Linked DNA regions of Magnetococcus sp. PR-3. The main gene of each other region encodes a partner of the protein of the gene in region 2 in a complex. Links are inferred from orthologs where the notes say so. Each region holds a gene or a part of one and is shown on either strand. Other genes may lie near its edges.

Evidence for each region.
Region 1: the proteins of trxB (region 2) and trxA are in contact, whole or in part, in a crystal structure (PDB 1F6M), measured with the Escherichia coli proteins. The link is inferred for Magnetococcus sp. PR-3 from one-to-one orthologs.

The regions. Positions count from the first base shown.
Region 1 is NZ_JBAHUQ010000043.1:10,915-19,814, reverse strand. The notes cover bases 2,797-5,653. They hold trxA (thioredoxin), read right to left. Parts: upstream 4,463-5,653; coding sequence 4,130-4,462; downstream 2,797-4,129. Other genes in these bases: V5T57_RS18750 (TetR/AcrR family transcriptional regulator), read left to right, coding at 5,469-5,653; V5T57_RS18765 (YggS family pyridoxal phosphate-dependent enzyme), read right to left, coding at 3,170-3,886; proC (pyrroline-5-carboxylate reductase), read right to left, coding at 2,797-3,095. Also shown: tRNA glutamyl-Q(34) synthetase GluQRS, read right to left, coding at 1-744; V5T57_RS18785 (chemotaxis protein CheW), read right to left, coding at 744-1,247; V5T57_RS18780 (DUF167 domain-containing protein), read right to left, coding at 1,352-1,651; V5T57_RS18775 (YggT family protein), read right to left, coding at 1,657-2,256; more of proC, read right to left, coding at 2,280-2,796; more of V5T57_RS18750, read left to right, coding at 5,654-6,047; V5T57_RS18745 (MBL fold metallo-hydrolase), read left to right, coding at 6,203-7,252; V5T57_RS18740 (methylated-DNA--[protein]-cysteine S-methyltransferase), read right to left, coding at 8,307-8,798. UniProt on the Escherichia coli protein: Participates in various redox reactions through the reversible oxidation of its active center dithiol to a disulfide and catalyzes dithiol-disulfide exchange reactions.
Region 2 is NZ_JBAHUQ010000013.1:70,625-79,660, reverse strand. What follows is about bases 3,445-6,437. They hold trxB (thioredoxin-disulfide reductase), read left to right. Parts: upstream 3,445-4,465; coding sequence 4,466-5,410; downstream 5,411-6,437. Other genes in these bases: V5T57_RS09215 (glycosyltransferase family 4 protein), read left to right, coding at 5,800-6,437; cysS (cysteine--tRNA ligase), read right to left, coding at 3,445-4,230. In the rest of the region: V5T57_RS09240 (response regulator), read left to right, coding at 1-1,065; blaOXA (class D beta-lactamase), read left to right, coding at 1,077-1,892; 23S rRNA (guanosine(2251)-2'-O)-methyltransferase RlmB, read right to left, coding at 2,045-2,782; more of cysS, read right to left, coding at 2,779-3,444; more of V5T57_RS09215, read left to right, coding at 6,438-6,936; V5T57_RS09210 (hypothetical protein), read left to right, coding at 7,087-7,572; V5T57_RS09205 (STAS domain-containing protein), read left to right, coding at 7,709-8,077; V5T57_RS09200 (diguanylate cyclase), read right to left, coding at 8,108-9,036.

The DNA.
Region 1 (8,900 bases), on a different replicon or contig from region 2:
CTCATCGGTCATCAGACCATGGTGATGATAAATTGGGGTCTGCAAGCCCAACAACGCCTGTAGCAAACGGTGTACGTGGGTTGCTTCACGTAGATCTGCTCCCCGCACCACATGGGAGATTTTTTGAATATGGTCATCCACCGTCACAGCTAGGTGGTAACTGGTGGGGGAATCCTTACGGGCCAAGACCACATCCCCAAACATTTCAGGGGTTGCCGTGATCTCCTCCTCACGATCGCCATCCACCCAGTATAAGGGCTGAGCAAGCAAGGCAATCGCTTGGGTCATATCCAAACGGAGAGCGTGGGAGGCCCCTGACATGAGCCGCTCACCCTGCTCCCCTGAAGAGAGATCACGACATCGCCCAGGGTAGAGGGGTCCATCTGGCCCATGGGGCGCATGATCGGCATTGGCGATCTCCTGCTGGATCTCCTTACGGGTACAGAAGCAGGGATAGAGAACCCCTAAATCCTGTAACTGGACCAAGGCATCTCCATAGGCCACCATGTGGCGGGACTGCTGACGGACGGGTTCAGGCCAATAGATCCCCAGCCAGTTGAGATCTTCATAGATGGCATCGATATACTCCGGGCGACAGCGCCCCCCATCGATATCCTCAATACGCAATAGAAAACGCCCACCATGGCGGTGGGCGAAATCAAAAGCAGTCCATGCTGAAAAAGCATGACCTAAATGGAGATAGCCCGTCGGGCTGGGGGCAAAACGGGTGGTAACCAGACCCATTAGGCTGCCGAACTGGTCTCGTCTGGACCATCGGTCATGGAGGAGAGCTCTTCAGCACTAAACACCCGATCAGTATCCAGAATAATAATGAAGGTGTTGCCCTCTTTACCCATACCGCGGATAAAGTCTGTACGCAGGCTGGTTCCCAGCTTGGGGGCATTCTCAATATTCTCCGGTTCCAGGCTCATCACCTCTTTCACGGAATCCGCCAAGGCACCCAGCACCGTTTTTTCACCACCATTCTCAATCTCAATGATGATAATACAAGTATCGACGGTCTGAGCCGTGGCCTCCATACCAAACTTCACACGCAGATCCACCACCGGGACCACACTACCCCGTAGGTTGATCACACCACTCATAAACTCGGGTGTTCGGGGTACTTTGGTGACCGAGGTATACTCCAGCACCTCTCGTACCCGCGCAATGTCTACCGCAAACACCTCTTGATCCAAGGTGAACGTGAGAAATTGGGTGGTTTCTAAAATCCCTTTGACAGACATCGGCACACTCCCTACGGCTAAAAACCCAACATACCTCTAAAAAAGATAGCCTGATTCAAAGCTTTGGAGAAGAAAAGATAGTGGAAAGTTTGAAAAAAGATGGTTTATAGGCCGTGGCACTGTGCAAATTTGGCCCACATCGTCTGATCCACACCGTGTAAAGCGAGCTGCTTTTCACGGGATTTTTCCCCCCGAACAATACACACTTGCCCCTTGGCAACCCCAAACTGTTTGGCCAAAAAGCCACACAAAGCCTTATTGGCCGCACCATCTACCGGTGGTGCATTCAACGCAATTTTCAGGTGATCCCCTTGCCAGCCCATCACTCGTTCACGAGATGCCTTAGGCTGAACCCGAACCGTCAGGTACAGGGTTTCCCCCTGCCAGCTTAGGGTCTCTCGCACCACAGTTAGCGGATACCCATTAAGGCTGCCACCACAATCTGTAGAATATTCAATACGAAGATACTCAACAATGCGGCAATAAAAGGGGAGATCTCCAAGCCAAACACGGTGGGCACATAACGCTTCAGTGGCCGCACCGCAGGCTCTGTTGCCTGAAAGATAAAACGGGCCAGAGGATGACGCAGATCCAGCTTTGAGGTCTGCCCGCGACGGAAGCTGGACCAGGAGTACAAATTAATCCCACCCCGTACCAGCAGCAGCAGCATATAGAAAACCACAATCAGATACACAAACTGGATCAGCTGCCCCAGTATGGCCATCATGGCTCCCCCTACATTACCGGAGGAGAAAAGGGCGTGTATCATGCTCTGCAGCATGTTGATGCCCAAAAAGGCCACGATGGGGGAAAAGTCGATACCCGCAATAGAGGGGATCATACGCCGCAGAGGACCCAATACCGGTTCGGTTACCCGTATCAGCAACTGAACGATGGGGTTATAGGGGTCTGGATTAACCCAGGAGATCAACACCCGAAAGAGAATAATCCAGGAGTAGATACCCAGAAAAAAGGTTAATAACTGACCGATAGAACTCATGATATCCATGGATATTTATTCCTTACACGTACTTACTTACCACTGAGTTCCTTGGAACGGCTCCAGGCAGCCTGTACCGCATCAATCAATGCACCACGCACACCATGACGTTCCAACACCCCCATCCCAGCAATGGTGGTACCACCGGGTGAGGTAACCCGGTTTTTTAAGACTCCCGGGTGTTCACCACTCTCCCGTAAAAGGGTGGCTGATCCCAGCAGGGTCTGTACCGCCAATTGATCAGCCAGATCCCGAGGCAGCCCACAGGAGACACCACCATCTGAGAGTGCTTCCGCCATCAAAAACACATATGCCGGCCCTGATCCAGACAGTGCTGTGACACCATCAATCAAGCTCTCCTGCTTCACCACAGCCACCTGCCCCACACTCTCTAGTACCGTTTTAGCCTGGGTAAGCTGAGCATCGGTCACATGGTCATTGGGGCAGAGTACCGTCACCCCCTCCCCCACCAAAGCCGGGGTATTAGGCATGGCACGAATGATCGGCTGTGGCCCATTGAGCGCATCCGCCATGGTATCCAGATCCATACCCGCTGCTATGGAGAGCACCACAGCCGTGGGGGGTAGGTGTTCCGCCACATCCGCCAACACGATGGGAACCAGGTTAGGCTTAACCGCGACCACAACCAAGTCAGCCCCCGTCACGGCATCGCGGTTTTGTGCATGACCCTGCAGACCAAATTTGGACTGTAGCGCCGTACGCTGGTCAGTATTAGGCTCGCCCACATGGAGGTTACGTCCAGGAAATTCTGCCTGACGTAGGCCCGCAAGGATGGCACTGGCCATATTACCGCCGCCTAGAAAGGCGATTTGAGGATGGGTGGACATATCTTTGACTCTCAACAGGCTATCAGAAATCCGTGGGCTATGAGCATAGCCTCTGTACGATCCGCTTTCCAGAATCAATCGGACGATAACGGTTCACGGGCACCAAACAGTGCGCTCCCCACCCGTACCATGGTCGCCCCTTCTTCAATGGCGACATGAAAATCGTGACTCATACCCATAGAGAGTTCATCCATATGAACACCGGGTAAGCGCATCTGTTTGACATGGGTGGCCAGGGTACGCAACGCACGGAAGTAGGGACGTACCTGTTCAGGATCTTCTGCAAAGGGTGGTACCGTCATCAACCCTTTTACCGTCACCCCTTGTAGCGGGGCAATGGCGGTGACCACCGCCTCCAGATCATCCGGTGCCATCCCACTTTTCTGTACCTCACCCCCCACATTGACCTGCAACAGTATCGGCATGTTCCGCTGCTCCTGGCCCATACGTTTATCTATCGCCTCAGCCAGCTCCAATGTATCTACGGTCTGCACCATATGAAACAAGCCGCCAATGTATTTGACCTTATTCTTCTGTAAAGGACCAATAAGATGCCACTGAGGGGTGGCCTCTGCAGGTATCTGAACCGCCGGCAGCTTCTCTCTGGCCTCCTGCACCCGGTTCTCTCCAAAGAGGAGATGGCCTGCCTGCAAAGCTTCTTCTATGGCTTGTGCTGGTTTACGTTTGGAGACCGCCATGAGCTGAATCTCCTGAGGGGAACGGCCCACGCGTTGACAGGCTGTGATGATACGCTCTTGTATCTGTTCCAAACGTTGGGTGATGGTTTCCATGGTCGTGAACCCGTTGGGGTAAATAGGAAAAAGGCCATGCTACAGGGTACACAGTATAAAAACACGGTACCATGATTGAGTCAGGATGAAACAAAGTGCTTGGATAAAAAAGGCTTGAAAAAAGTGTCACCTGATCACGGTGGATGTTGGACCTTTTTATGAAGGTACCGTTGTGTCCAGGTAGAATTAAAAAAAGGCTGGTCGAAATGACCAGCCTTTTTTTATACATCCAATGGGGATGACTTAGCCAGCCATGGCTTCATCTACCCACTCATACAGCTTGGATTTAGGCATGGCGCCAATCTTGGAAGCCTGGATCTGGCCACCTTTAAAAATCATCAAGGTGGGGATACCACGTACACCGAAGCGACCGGGAACGTTGGGGTTCTCATCAATGTTCAATTTGACCACTTTCAGGCTATCCGCCTTATCCTGAGCCAGCTGCTCCAGGAAAGGGGCAACCTGCTTACAGGGGCCACACCACTCGGCCCAGAAATCCACCAATACCGGCTTATCTTCTTGCAGAACGTCGGCTTCAAACTGGCTATCTGTGGTGCTCGTGACATTTTCGCTCATGATCTGGTCTGCTCCTCTTGCACATAAAGAGATATTGGCGCTACCACCTGGACCTTTTTTATAGGGGTCCACCGCTCAATGGCATACGCTGCTGTCCATGTTCCCACCTTAGGCATACCAAGGGGGCATATGTTCCAATTTCCTTAAAAAAAAGGAAATCCATTCTTCCATTTTCTACCCTACAAGCCACCATGGTGTGACATTGCATTCGTGCTACCGTAGGTTGCCTGCTTGCCGTTGTCAAGTTGCTCTCATTTGGCCTTTGACAATCCAGCGTCCAGTACCTATAGTTGCACATCCAAAATTTCTGTCTACGCGCGGTTAGCTCAGCCGGATAGAGTGTTGGCCTCCGAAGCCAAAGGTCAGAGGTTCGAATCCTCTACCGCGCGCCATTTATATCAAAGGCTTACGATTCACATCGTAAGCCTTTTTTGTTTCTAGCAATCAAATAGTAATCAGATGGTCGGAGGGGCATTCCAAAGCGTTGTACCCTTGGTGTCCTGCTATGCATTATCTGTCTGTTGCCTTCCGAACGACCTTTTTGAACACCCCAAAAGCATGACTTGCTCACTCTTGAGGACGGATCGGTTTACGCCTTCAGTGTGGGTCCACTCAACTAAAACTATCCCTAGATTTTTTAATGATGCGCCACCTGTACGCGCTTTTTCACGATTAGAGGTACCTGCTCTTTCCGCGCCACCACAGGCTTGCAGGTAAACAGGTAGAATGTGAACTCTTCCGCTCAGGGTGGGCCGTTTGGTCATGATTTGTCCTTCCTTCTTTTTTAGACATCCCCTTCTGTCTTATAACCACCCTGTTCTTGGTGACCTCTTGCCCAGGGACATTTCGGGACGAATCTGCATCCCTCATGGACAGGTAGATGCCATGGATATCTACCCCCTAAAAAACCCGCCCCTATATGACTATTTCACCCCGTTAGGAGGCTAAGATAGCGCTTACCTTTTTATGATTGACTGATCACTCAATCAGAGCTAAAGTCAGATCCATGGATACCTTAAAAGATAAAAAGACCCGCATTCTAGAAGCGGCCATCTACCTTTTTGCCAGAGATGGCTTCTGGAAAACCTCAACGGCCAGTATTGCCAAAGAGGCTCAGGTTGCCACCGGTACCCTATTTCATTACTTCAGCTCCAAAGATATCCTGATTGATGCAGTCTATATACGGCTTAAAAAAGATCTCTATGCCCATATTATGGCCAACTGGGACCCTAAAGCGCACCTAAGGGAAAAACTGCTACAAGCATGGACAGGTATGATCCTGTGGGCACAGAACAACCCCACACACTATGATCTCATGGAGCAACTACGTCTCTCAGAGCTGGTCTCCCAAGAGACACGTGAAGCCATGGCAGCTGAATTCACTGGCTTCTCCATGGATATGCAGATGGGTATAAAGGAGAAAATCATCTGCGACCTCCCCGTCACCTATCACCTAACCATGGCTGGCGCCCTTATTAATGCCACCATCACCTTCCTAAGAACACCAGAGGGAGAGGCTACAGAGACACAAACCACGATTGCACAAGGTTTTCATGTCTACTGGCAAGGCATCACTACCCATTAAACCGTGGGCTTTTTTTTAACCTTTTATGACTGACCAGTCAGTTAGCAGATAGAGCGATCACTATGGCCAAGCGATTGACCCTTTTACTCATCATAACCCTCATTTTAGTGGGTTGCACCTTGGTGCAAACCGAACCTTTTGGAGGTTTAGAACCCATGTCTGAACACACCCATACAAACCGTACAAGCCGCTATGAGGATGGCCAATTCATGAACACCATCCCCACGCCTCAGGGCCTGGAGAAAGGCCACTTCTGGTCAACCCTCTACCAGTGGATCTTTACCCGACCTGGCCGCCCCCCGACCCAACCCATTCCCGTTCATAAGCTCAGCACCCTTAAGGTAGACGATGGTCGTAGCCATATTACCTGGATGGGGCACTCTACCTTATTATTGGAGATGGATGGTCAAACTGTACTCATGGACCCTGTTTTCAGTAACCATGCTTCTCCCTTTGCATGGCTCCCCCCAAAAAGTTTTTTCCCTGAACTGCCCATCACCCTGGATACTGTGGAACACATTAATATCGTGGTGATCTCCCATGATCACTACGATCACCTGGATATGCAGAGCATAAAAAAACTTGGCCCCAAGGTGGATCACTTTGTGGTTCCATTGGGTGTGGGGGCCCACCTCCAACGCTGGGGGGTCCCTGAACAGAAAATTATCGAACGGGATTGGTGGCAGGAGACCACATTGGGGCCCCTGACCTTAACCGCAACACCGGCCCGCCACTTCTCTGGTCGTAGCCTGACAGGGGGTAATCAAACCCTATGGGCAAGCTGGGCCATACGTGGTCAATCAGAAAATATCTTCTTTAGTGGGGATAGCGGCTACTTTCCCGGTTTTAAAGAGATTGGTGACCGTCTTGGGCCGTTTGATCTCACCATGCTGGAGTGTGGTGCGTATAACCCAGGCTGGCCCAACGTACATATGTTTCCCGAACAGACCGCTCAGGCCCACCAAGATCTACGTGGAGAGGCGCTATTACCGATCCACTGGGGGCGATTCAACCTCTCACTCCATACCTGGAATGAACCCATTGAGCGGCTAAAAAAGGCGGCATCCCTCAAAGATCTTCAAATCATCACCCCCATGATTGGGCAACGATTCACCCTAACCGAAGCGTACCCCACTACATCTTGGTGGAAACATTTACAACCGATCCACCACCCTCAGGACCACGCACACGCTTCAGTACGCTAAACAAACCGTGAGGGTTCTAGCCGTTTCAACGGTTTGATACCACCTGAACATTGGGTCCATGCCATTCTCTACTGTCTGGGGCATGGGCCCAAACCCTTTGAAGTTAAAAAGACTATATTTCATACGCCTATAAAAGGTCCGTATGGATAACCTTGGCAGGGACAACCTATACCCAAAGGAGAGAATACACGCCATATCCTATCAACCCGTGCCACGGATATGGTCGGAGAATTCATACTGCAAACCGGCTTGTCACGGCCCCAAGTAACCCGCTAGATCCTCATATCCACTGGGATAACGAACCCTAAGCGTCAAGAGGTGACCCTGCGTAAGATTTGTAACCTCTCAAGTCTAGAATCTCTGTTTCAACACCAAGATATCAGGGTTTTCTACCTGAGCATCTCCGGGGCTGGTTGACCGGGACCAGTGGCACCGAATGACCGTAGACCCCCCCCTTAACAGTGCTCAGGCCCTATACCAATACAGCCCCAACACAGTATTTACTTACTCGTGGACAGGGTGCTATAGAAAGTGGACTGTTGGTTATGGGGTTTAAACACGTATACCTGTTCCAATCTGGCGACATTCATCCTATCTGCCCACGCAAAAACTCTTGCTTAGCAAACGCCTTATACAACCTCTCTACAACCCTGCCTGCCCTGCTACCGCTTGCACAGTTGGCCAAATTCATGGTCCATACAGCCTTTAAAGGATCCCCTCTGACCACATTGGAAACTAGGCGTAATCCCTTTTCAGCTCCATATGACGTGGCAGACAACTCAACCCAAGCAGAACCACCCCACCATAAAAGCAGGTGCTTTTTCTCGCACTCTCTACCCATACCATCCCTGCCCATTCAACATATCACCCTCAACACGTGTGACCCCTTTAACAGGGTGATGAACATTTAGCCCAAAAAACAGCCGAGCGTATGACATTTTTATGGTGTGGTTTAAGCTAGCAGCCCCAATAAAAACGGGCCAGAGGGTATCCTACCCCTCCGGCCCGAAAATGATATCTCGTACGTCACACCCAATAGGGTGGTTAACTCATATTATGAAGCCTGACGATAAGGAATACCCATATCACCAATCAGGGCACCTTCCAGACTAAGCAGTGTCCGCTTGGTCTGTAAACCACCATGGCCACTATACCCCCCCAGCTCCTTGGCACCAACCACACGATGACATGGGATAATTACAGGAATGGGGTTTTGACCTGCAGCAACACCAACCGCACGGGCAGAGCTGTTTAAACGCTTGGCCAGCTCCCCATAGGTCATGGTCTCACCAGGTCCAACCTTACTCATCTCCCGCCAAACTTTCTGTTGAAAGACGGTACCATCTGGACGAACGGTAAAGTCGACCGGACGAGGAGCGCGTTTAAAGTAGTCATCCAACCAACGGGTAACACGACGACACACTTCCGCATCTTCCTGAGGATCTGCCATGGAGTCCGGTAGTGACCAGGAGAGCGATACCAACGCCCCCTGACGGAGTTCCAACCACAACATGCCAACGGGCGAATCATAGGGCAAAAAAGACACAGGATTACCTCCCAGGTACTACCCCCTAAAAACCAGGGGTCAAACGTCCAGATGGACAAGTTTCAATGCACTTAGCCCTATTTATGTCAAGGGCCTAAATGC
Region 2 (9,036 bases):
ATTGCCCAGGAAAAACAGACACTGATTTTTGATGCCTTTACCCAATCTGATGGATCGGTCACACGCCGTTATGGCGGAACAGGCCTTGGTTTGACCATCTCCAAGCGGTTGGTGGAGATGATGGGTGGTCAGATTGGTGTACAGAGTCAATTGGGTGAGGGCAGTTGCTTCTTCTTTACCCTACCAATCAGTACCACATGGGATGTTCTGGAACCCTTGCAAACACCAAGTGAACCATGGCTTAAGGATAAGAACATCCTGGTTATTCATGAAGACCAGGATAATCTCAATCACTTAACCCAACTCCTGGAGCTGGTCGGAGCCTGTGTAATCCAGGGAGGAAGTTGTCTGGATAAAGAGCACTGCCTAGCACAGATGTCCCAGCCGTTACATGGGGTTATCATGAATTGCGGTGCGCTGAACAGTGACGGCATAAACTGCCTGGAAAAGTACCTTCAGCAATATCCCCAAGATCAGATCCCTCGGATCGTCTTAACATCCGAACTTAAAACACAATTACAAGCACGGGCTCAACGTATTGGTGCCCACTACCTGAGCTGCCCTGTACAAGCTGAACAGCTCTATACGCTGCTGAACCCCATGCAGGTTGAGCCAGAGACCACAACCGCCCCAGCCATGGCACAGGGCCCTGCCCTGGAAGATACCCCACCACCCAGAATTCTTATTGTGGAAGATAGTGAAGATAATGTGTTATTAATTCGTACCTTCCTAAAGAACACCCCCTACCTGCTGGAGTTTGCTTGCCATGGTCAGGAGGCTATTGAGCACTGGCAAAAGAACCATTACGACCTGATCTTAATGGATATTCAAATGCCGGTGATGGATGGACTGACAGCCACACGGCGTATTCGTGAGCGGGAACAACGCCAGGGCACAGGTCATACGACCATTGTCGCCTTAACCGCCCACGCCATGGCCAGTGATCATCAAAATGCACTGGACGCTGGTTGTGATGATTTTTTAACCAAACCGGTTAAGCGAAAAACCTTGCTGGCATCCCTCGAGAGTTATCTCATTAAAGAACATGAAAAAACACCCGCATAAGAGTATGTTCAATGTTTAACTACCTATTTTTCCGTACTTTTGCCTTCCTCACCGGCTTTTTCAGTCTGGTTGCCACCCACCCTTCTTATGCGGATGACATGCAGCTGGCAGGGCTGTTTGCCCAACATAACCTGCGTGGCACACTGGTAATTGAATCCATAGATGGTCAACATCGGTTTGTTCACAATCAAGCCCGCTCAGGGCAACGCTTTGTACCAGCCTCGACCTTTAAAATCCCCCACACACTCATTGCCTTACAGGAGATGGCGGTCCACCCTCAAGAGATCCTGCTCTGGGATGGTCAACAACACCCCTACCCACCCTGGAACCGTAACCATACCTTAGCCTCCGCTTTTAAATATTCCTGTGTCTGGTGCTTTCAAGAGTTGGCCAAACGTCTGGGACCTCAAGCGTATGGACATTATCTGCAAGAGATGGCCTATGGCACAGCGGTCGCGGGACCTAAGTTGACCAACTTCTGGCTGCAAGGGGATCTAAAAATCAGCGCCAAAGAGCAAATTGCCTTTTTGCGTAAGCTCTACCTACAGCAACTGCCTTTTTCACCCCAACATTTTTCAACGCTTAAGCAAATTATGCAGGTAGAGAAAACAGAAGATTATCAGATCTATGCCAAAACGGGATGGGCTGCAAAGGTCTACCCACAAGTGGGCTGGTATGTCGGTTATGTGGTGGGGAAAAGAGGCGTCTGGATGTTTGCCTTGAACATGAAGGTCAATAACCGTGAACAGCTCTCACTGCGCAAAAGTTTGGTCATGGAAGCCTTACGCCTGAAAAAAATTCAGCCTGCTATGACAGAGATCCCTTAATGCCCATGAACAGGGCAAGAGCTTGATCGTAACGGGGACATAAACGTAAGGGGTGTCATCAGCCAGGGCGATGCGCATGGCATGGGTAGATCGCAAAAGACCACCCTACCAGGGTGCCCCGAACGAGGGCACCCCTTATAGGACTGTTGCCATCAGCTGCGCTGTCTAAGCACCTCATACAAAGCCACACCGGTGGCTACTGAGACATTGAGCGAACCCACACCACCCCCCATGGGAATGGCCACCAACTGGTCACACTTTTCTCGGGTTAAACGGCGCAAACCTTTGCCTTCATTACCCATAATCAACGCCAATGGACCTTTACAGTTCAAGTCACCAATGGGTGTTGAATCCTCTTCCCCAGCCATACCCACCACCCAGACATTGAGCTTTTGCAACTGCTCAATAGCCCGTGCCAAGTTGGTCACACGGATCAGATCCAGCCGCTCAGCCGCACCTGCCGATGCTTTAATGGCCCCGGCGTTTAGGGGTGCCGCACGATCTTTGGGAAGAATCACCGCCAGCGCACCAAACGCTTCTGCACTGCGCATAATGGCCCCCAGGTTATGCGGATCTTCCACCCCATCCAAGATCACCAGCAAGGGTTCTTTAGCTTGTTCAACCACATCCAGCAGATCATCCCAACCCATCGCCTCACGGGGGGCACAACGGGCAATGACCCCTTGGTGCACAGCCCCATCGGCCATACGGTCCATGGCACCACGATCTTTAAACTGAATTTGTATGCCGCGCTCCCGGAAGGTATCAATCATCCCTTCCACACGTTTACCGTGGCGCCCTTTTAAGATCCACAGTTGGGAAACAGGGCGGCCACTTTCCAGCAGAGCCATAACGGGGTTAACCCCGTAGATTTTGGTTTCATCACTCACTTGCGGCTCCATTGGGTTCCCTGAGCGCCATCTTCCAGCACAATACCTTGCGCGGCCAGCTCATCACGAATACGGTCGGACTCGGCCCAATTTTTGGACTGTCGGGCTTCAGTGCGTTGGGTAATTAAGGCCTCAATCGCTTCGGCCCCCAACCCACCCTCTTCGGTACGCTCGGCTCGGAACCAACTCTCAGGATTTTGCTCGGCCAAACCCAAGTGCTGTCCCAACCCCCGGATCACACGCGCCCAGGTGGCTATGACTTCTGGATCTTTTTTCTCAGCAATGGCGGTATTGAGCATTTTGGCCGCTTCAAACAGTTGAGCAATCGCTTGAGGGGTATTGAAATCATCATCCATCGATTTCAGATAACGCTCCACCAACGCTTGTGGCGCTCCTTCCGGTACATCCGACATCTCAAAAATAGCATCGGATGGCAAGCGCCCCAAAATACCCTGAGCAGCACGCAAGGCTGTGTAAAGACGATCCAACCCAGCTTTGGCGGCATCAAGCAGACCAAAGTTGAAATCCAACGGGCTACGGTAGTGACTGTTGAGAATGAAGAAACGTAAAACCTCACCATGGTAACGTTCTAACAGATCACGGATGGTGTGGAAGTTGCCCAAAGATTTGGACATCTTCTCCGCCTCACCCTCTTCATTAATCACATTCACAAAGCCGTTGTGGATCCAGTAGTTCACCGCATGTTTGCCGGTGCACCCTTCGGTCTGAGCAATCTCATTTTCATGGTGTGGGAAGATCAAGTCACGACCACCACCATGGATGTCAAAGGAGTCGCCCAGATACTTGGTGCCCATCGCCGAACACTCAATATGCCAACCGGGACGACCAGACCCCCAGGGAGAGTCCCATTGGGGCTCTTCAGGTTTGGCCCCTTTCCAGAGGACAAAATCCATAGGGTTACGCTTATTGTGGTCCACATCAACACGGGCCCCGGCCTCTTGCTCATCCAAAACTTTTCCTGAGAGTTGGCCATAATTCTTAAACTGATCAACCGCGTAATAGACATCCCCGCCACTGGGATAGGCCACACCTTTATCCACCAAAGCTGTGATCATCTGCTGCATTTCCGGCAGATGTTCAGTCGCCTTGGGCTCAATATCTGCTTTTTGCACACCCAATGCCCCCATATCGTCATGGAAAGCATCAATGTAGCGGCTGGTCAGCTCCTGGATCGATTCACCACGCTCATTAGCCCGCTTGATAATTTTATCGTCAATATCGGTAAAATTACGAACATAGGTCAGGTCAAAACCTTTGACCCTAAAGTGCCGCGCAATGACATCAAACACCACCATAACCCGTGCATGACCTATGTGGCTGTAGTCATAAACTGTCACACCACACACATACATGCCCACTTTTCCGGGAATCATGGGAACAAAAGGTTCTTTTTTACGTCCAAGGGTGTTGTAAATCGCGATACCCACAGGTCTTTGCCTTTTTTTTCAGGTTGTTATAAAAAAGGTGGATTATACCCCAATCAACCTTCATTTGCCATTGGATAAGGAAAAGGTTATATTCCAGAATTCCAAGCTTGATAAATCGGTCAAAAAAAGGCCTATATGGAACCCATTACATTGGCACTCACCTGATGGGTGAAATGCTGTTTTTGCATTAAACCTGAAAACAAACAAGCTGTTGTCTCATTTGGAGCGCAAATCGATGTCTGAAGCCAAGCACCATAAACTGATCGTTCTCGGTTCCGGTCCTGCCGGTTTCACTGCGGCCATTTACGCGGCCCGCGCCAACCTTAACCCTGTGGTTATTCAAGGTCTGCAACCGGGTGGTCAGTTGACCATTACGACAGAAGTGGATAACTACCCTGGTTTTGAAGAGGGGGTTCAGGGTCCTGAGCTGATGCAGAAAATGCAAGCACAGGCTGAGCGTTTTAACACCGAGGTGATTTTTGATACGGTCACCAGTGCCGATTTGAGCAAACGCCCCTTTACTCTGAACTGTGACAGTGGCGATGTGTACACCTGTGACGCTTTGATTATCTCTACCGGCGCTTCCGCCAAGTGGTTGGGGATGGAGTCTGAGCAAAAACTGAACGGTTTTGGTGTCTCAGCCTGCGCCACTTGTGATGGTTTCTTCTTCAAAAACCAAGATGTCTGCGTCATTGGTGGCGGGGACACTGCGGTTGAAGAGGCGCTCTACCTGGCCAACATCTGCAACAAGGTCTACTTGGTTCATCGTCGTGATGAACTGCGTGCTGAGAAGATTATGCAGAACCAGATGTTTGCTAAAGAGAACATCATTCCTGTTTGGGATAGCGTACCCGAAGAGATGCTGGGTGACCCCAATAAAGGGGGTTTAACCGGCGTACGCATTAAAAACGTCAAGAGTGGTGAGAGCTCTGATCTGACTGTTACCGGCTGCTTTATCGCCATTGGCCACCGCCCCAATACTGAGATCTTTGGGGAGCAGCTGGATAAAGATGAAAATGGCTACCTCATCACCAAGCCAGACTCCACCGCCATGAACATTGAAGGTGTGTTTGCGGCTGGTGATGTTCAGGATACGGTTTTCCGCCAAGCTGTGACCGCTGCCGGCACAGGCTGCATGGCAGCTATTGAAGCAGAACGTTGGTTGGCTGCACAGGAATAAGCACCGTTCCAATGCATCTATTTAAAAGGCTGAGATTTTTTAATCTCAGCCTTTTTTATACCCAGACTCCACAACAGAAGACATGCGAGGGTTTTTCACTTGATCCACCCGCCCCAAAAGAACGGCGTTAACAGCAAGTGTAACCACCGCTCACAGATAGGGTCTTGGCACGGTTGATAAAACCCACAAACACCGAGCACTCCATAGCCTGCCCGCTGTGGCGGGTCACTCTATGGTTTTCATCACTCAAGGTCGAAATACCTCTCGCGCCTCCTCATTCAGTTTCCATGCTTACCCAGGGATTGGCTGCAAACATGCCCAGCGCTTGCTCATAACCAACAAACAACGCTATAACAGAGGGCCTATTCACTCCGTTCTTGGCTATTGCTATGATCACCCGCCATCAGATTGATCTGGTTCTGGCACTCTCTCAGCAGGTGCCCCTACAGGTGTGGGATCAAAAAGGCATGCTCGATCGCGAGCTGGCACTCTATCGCACCATGCAACCACACTTGCGGTCTATTACCTTACTAACCGATGGGGACCGCCATGAAGGACGCTATCAACCTCAACTAGCCGGTATGCACCTTCAATACAATCGCTGGGAGCTACGTCCTTGGCACTATCAGCGCTGGCTAAAAATGCCTTGGCGACGCTGGAAGCAAGGCCATGTTCTGTTTAAAAGCAATCAGTTAAGTAGTGCGCCTAATGCCATTGATCTTGCCCGCTACTATGGCCAAAAGAGCATTACCCGTTGTGGTTATCTGCTCAGTGAATTTGCCGCCTTACACCATGGCCCCTATTCCAAAGCCCGCCTAAGAGCGATTATACGGGAACAACGTGCTTTTCATGGTGCCAACCGGGCCTTCGTCACCACCCCGCAAATGGCCCAACTGCTGACCAACCGCTACGGTCTCTCCAGTGAGCAGATCCGTATTCAACCCAACTATGTGGACTGTACGCAATTTACGCCGACGACTGAAGTCCGTAAACCGGGTCCCCTGCGGCTGCTTTTTGTCGGGCGCCTGCACCCAGAAAAAAATTTGCTCAATCTTTTACAGGCCATGGTGGGGTTAAACGATCTCCATCTGGACCTGATTGGACAAGGAGATCAGCAAGCCGAACTGGAACAGTTTATTGAACACCATCAACTCTCCGTCACTTTGCATGGTCGGGTTGCACACAACGATCTGGTTTTATTTCACCACAACAGCGATCTGTTTGTTCTACCCTCCTTACAAGAAGGACACCCCAAAGCTCTGCTAGAAGCGATGGCATGTGGCTCACCCATTTTAACCACCGATGCACCGGGTAACCGGGATGTGGTGCAACATGGGCACACCGGTTGGATCAGCGCAACCGATGCCCCAGCGCTGCAACAGAGCTTGAAGCATTTACAAAGCCACCCAGAGCTTCGCCACCAATTGGGGGTCCAAGCACGGCAGTATGCGGAAACAGAGGTCTCTCTAACCGCCATAGCCCAACGTGAGCTGACCCTTTATGAAGAGATTTTCAACACACCTTAAGCGAGGCCTTTGTTGCGTTCACCCCTCATAACCCGCCTAAAATCCTGTTGCCTAAAAGGGGGAATCACGGGATAATGAATGTGACGTTTTGATGACAAACACAATGATCCAAGCCTGTTCGGGTCATTTGGGGGGGTGGGATATAAAAGAATGGCCAAAAAAAAGAAAAAACCGGCCAAAGAGAAACTGCTTTCCGCAGCCAAAAGGATTAAGCAGGAAAAACGGGCCCAAAAAAAGCTGATTGAAGCAACCAAAGCGCTAAAAAAAGATAAAAAGAAGAATAAAGAGAAACCCAAACAGGAAGAGGCCCCCAAACGCAGCATACGGGTTGCCAAACACCTGATGATACCGGTACAGCCTGAACCACTGCTGGCACCCCCACCTCCCCCTGTGGCAGCCCCAACGCCCCTAAAAGAGGCTGACCCAGAGGTTCTGGATCTCGACCGCTTACACATCCTTGGGCAAATTCTTGACTACGCCTTACAGCATAGCCTTCTTGATGAAGATGCTGTCTTACGTTGGGGTAAACGGTGTGTCAGTGATGCCATGATCGAAAAACTGAACCTGACCATTCATGATGAAAAACTTCCGCCGGCCAAACCGATCCGTTTAAATCCAAATCTTTATGGTGGATAGATTCGAATATTCAATAATTAACGAATACTTATACTGAATAACATGCAAATTGATTAATTGCATTCATTTGCAAAATACAGCAAACTAATCCGTGTAAGATTTTGTCTTTAACCTCTTATTGGACGGTTGCAGTGCCATGATGGAGTGTCAAACCCGCATTGAAAATGATCATCTGACCATAGGCCTACCTAAGGATTTCTCCAGTAGGCACTACCCCTCTTTTCGGGCCTGCTTCATTCATCATCCCCCTAGCTGGACCTATATTCTAGACTGCGTTCAGCTAACCCATCTAGACAGCGCAGCGCTTGGTATGTTTTTGCTTTTACAAAAACATGTCGCGGCTGGGAGGGGGAAAATAAGCTGTATTAACTGCCATCCTCATTTACAAAACTTACTGGACAAAGCCCAGTTCAGCCATCTGTTCCAGATCAACCCTATGGTTCAGCCAGGGGCACATCCGGAACTTCCACATGAAGCGATTCCACGGCAAATCGCCACAACCTAAGCCTTGTACCACGCTTTTTTAACACACCCTCTACGCATTGGGCAGTAACCCCATGACCTGGTTACGTCCCCCCTCCTTGGCCATATACAGCGCTTTATCCGCCAGCCCGACCATCTCATCCTTGCTATCAAGGGTGATATCAAAACAGGTGACCCCAATACTGATGCTTAAAGGACGCCCAGGATAGCGCCGGGACATCGCCTCACCGACTTGTCGAATGGCCAGTCGAATCCGTTCACAATACCGGGCCGCTTCTTTATAATCAGTATCCCGTAGAACAACAATGAACTCCTCACCCCCATACCGACCTACAGAGCCGTTACCTCGAGTGAGCTTTTTTAAGACGGCTGAGACCAGTTTGAGCACATTATCGCCCATTTGATGGCCAAAGGTGTCGTTAAACTTCTTAAAATAGTCGACATCTAACATGGCCACTGAGAGCTGACCCACCTCCTTTTTGGCCTGTTGAAACGACTGCTCTAAAATTTCATCAATGCGTCCACGGTTATAAAGCTTGGTCAGGTGATCACAGTGGGCCATTTGATTGGCCACCTGGAGCTGCTTGGCATGTTCCAGCGCCATGCCTAACTCATGAGCGACTTGATTGAGTGGATTGAGAGTAGGCAGATCAAACAGTGGCCCATCTGGCCCATTATCCAGAGCAATCAAACCATAAACACGCTGCGGGCCCACCACAGGGGTCAAGGCCATCTGTCTGGCCTGAATTTTATTGCGAATATGCTTCTCAACAGCTGTCTTGCCAGAGACCAGCAACTGCTTACGCTGACGCAGCGCATCCAAAAAGGCGCTGGGTTCATCATCCAATGGAATTTCCACAGGTTGTTTCATGGGACGTAAGAGCTGACTATCCCGACTAAAGCTGGCCTCTTTGACCAAGCAGCGTTTAACCGGATCTACATGAAAAACCATACCACGTTTGGCTTTAAATGCAGCACAGA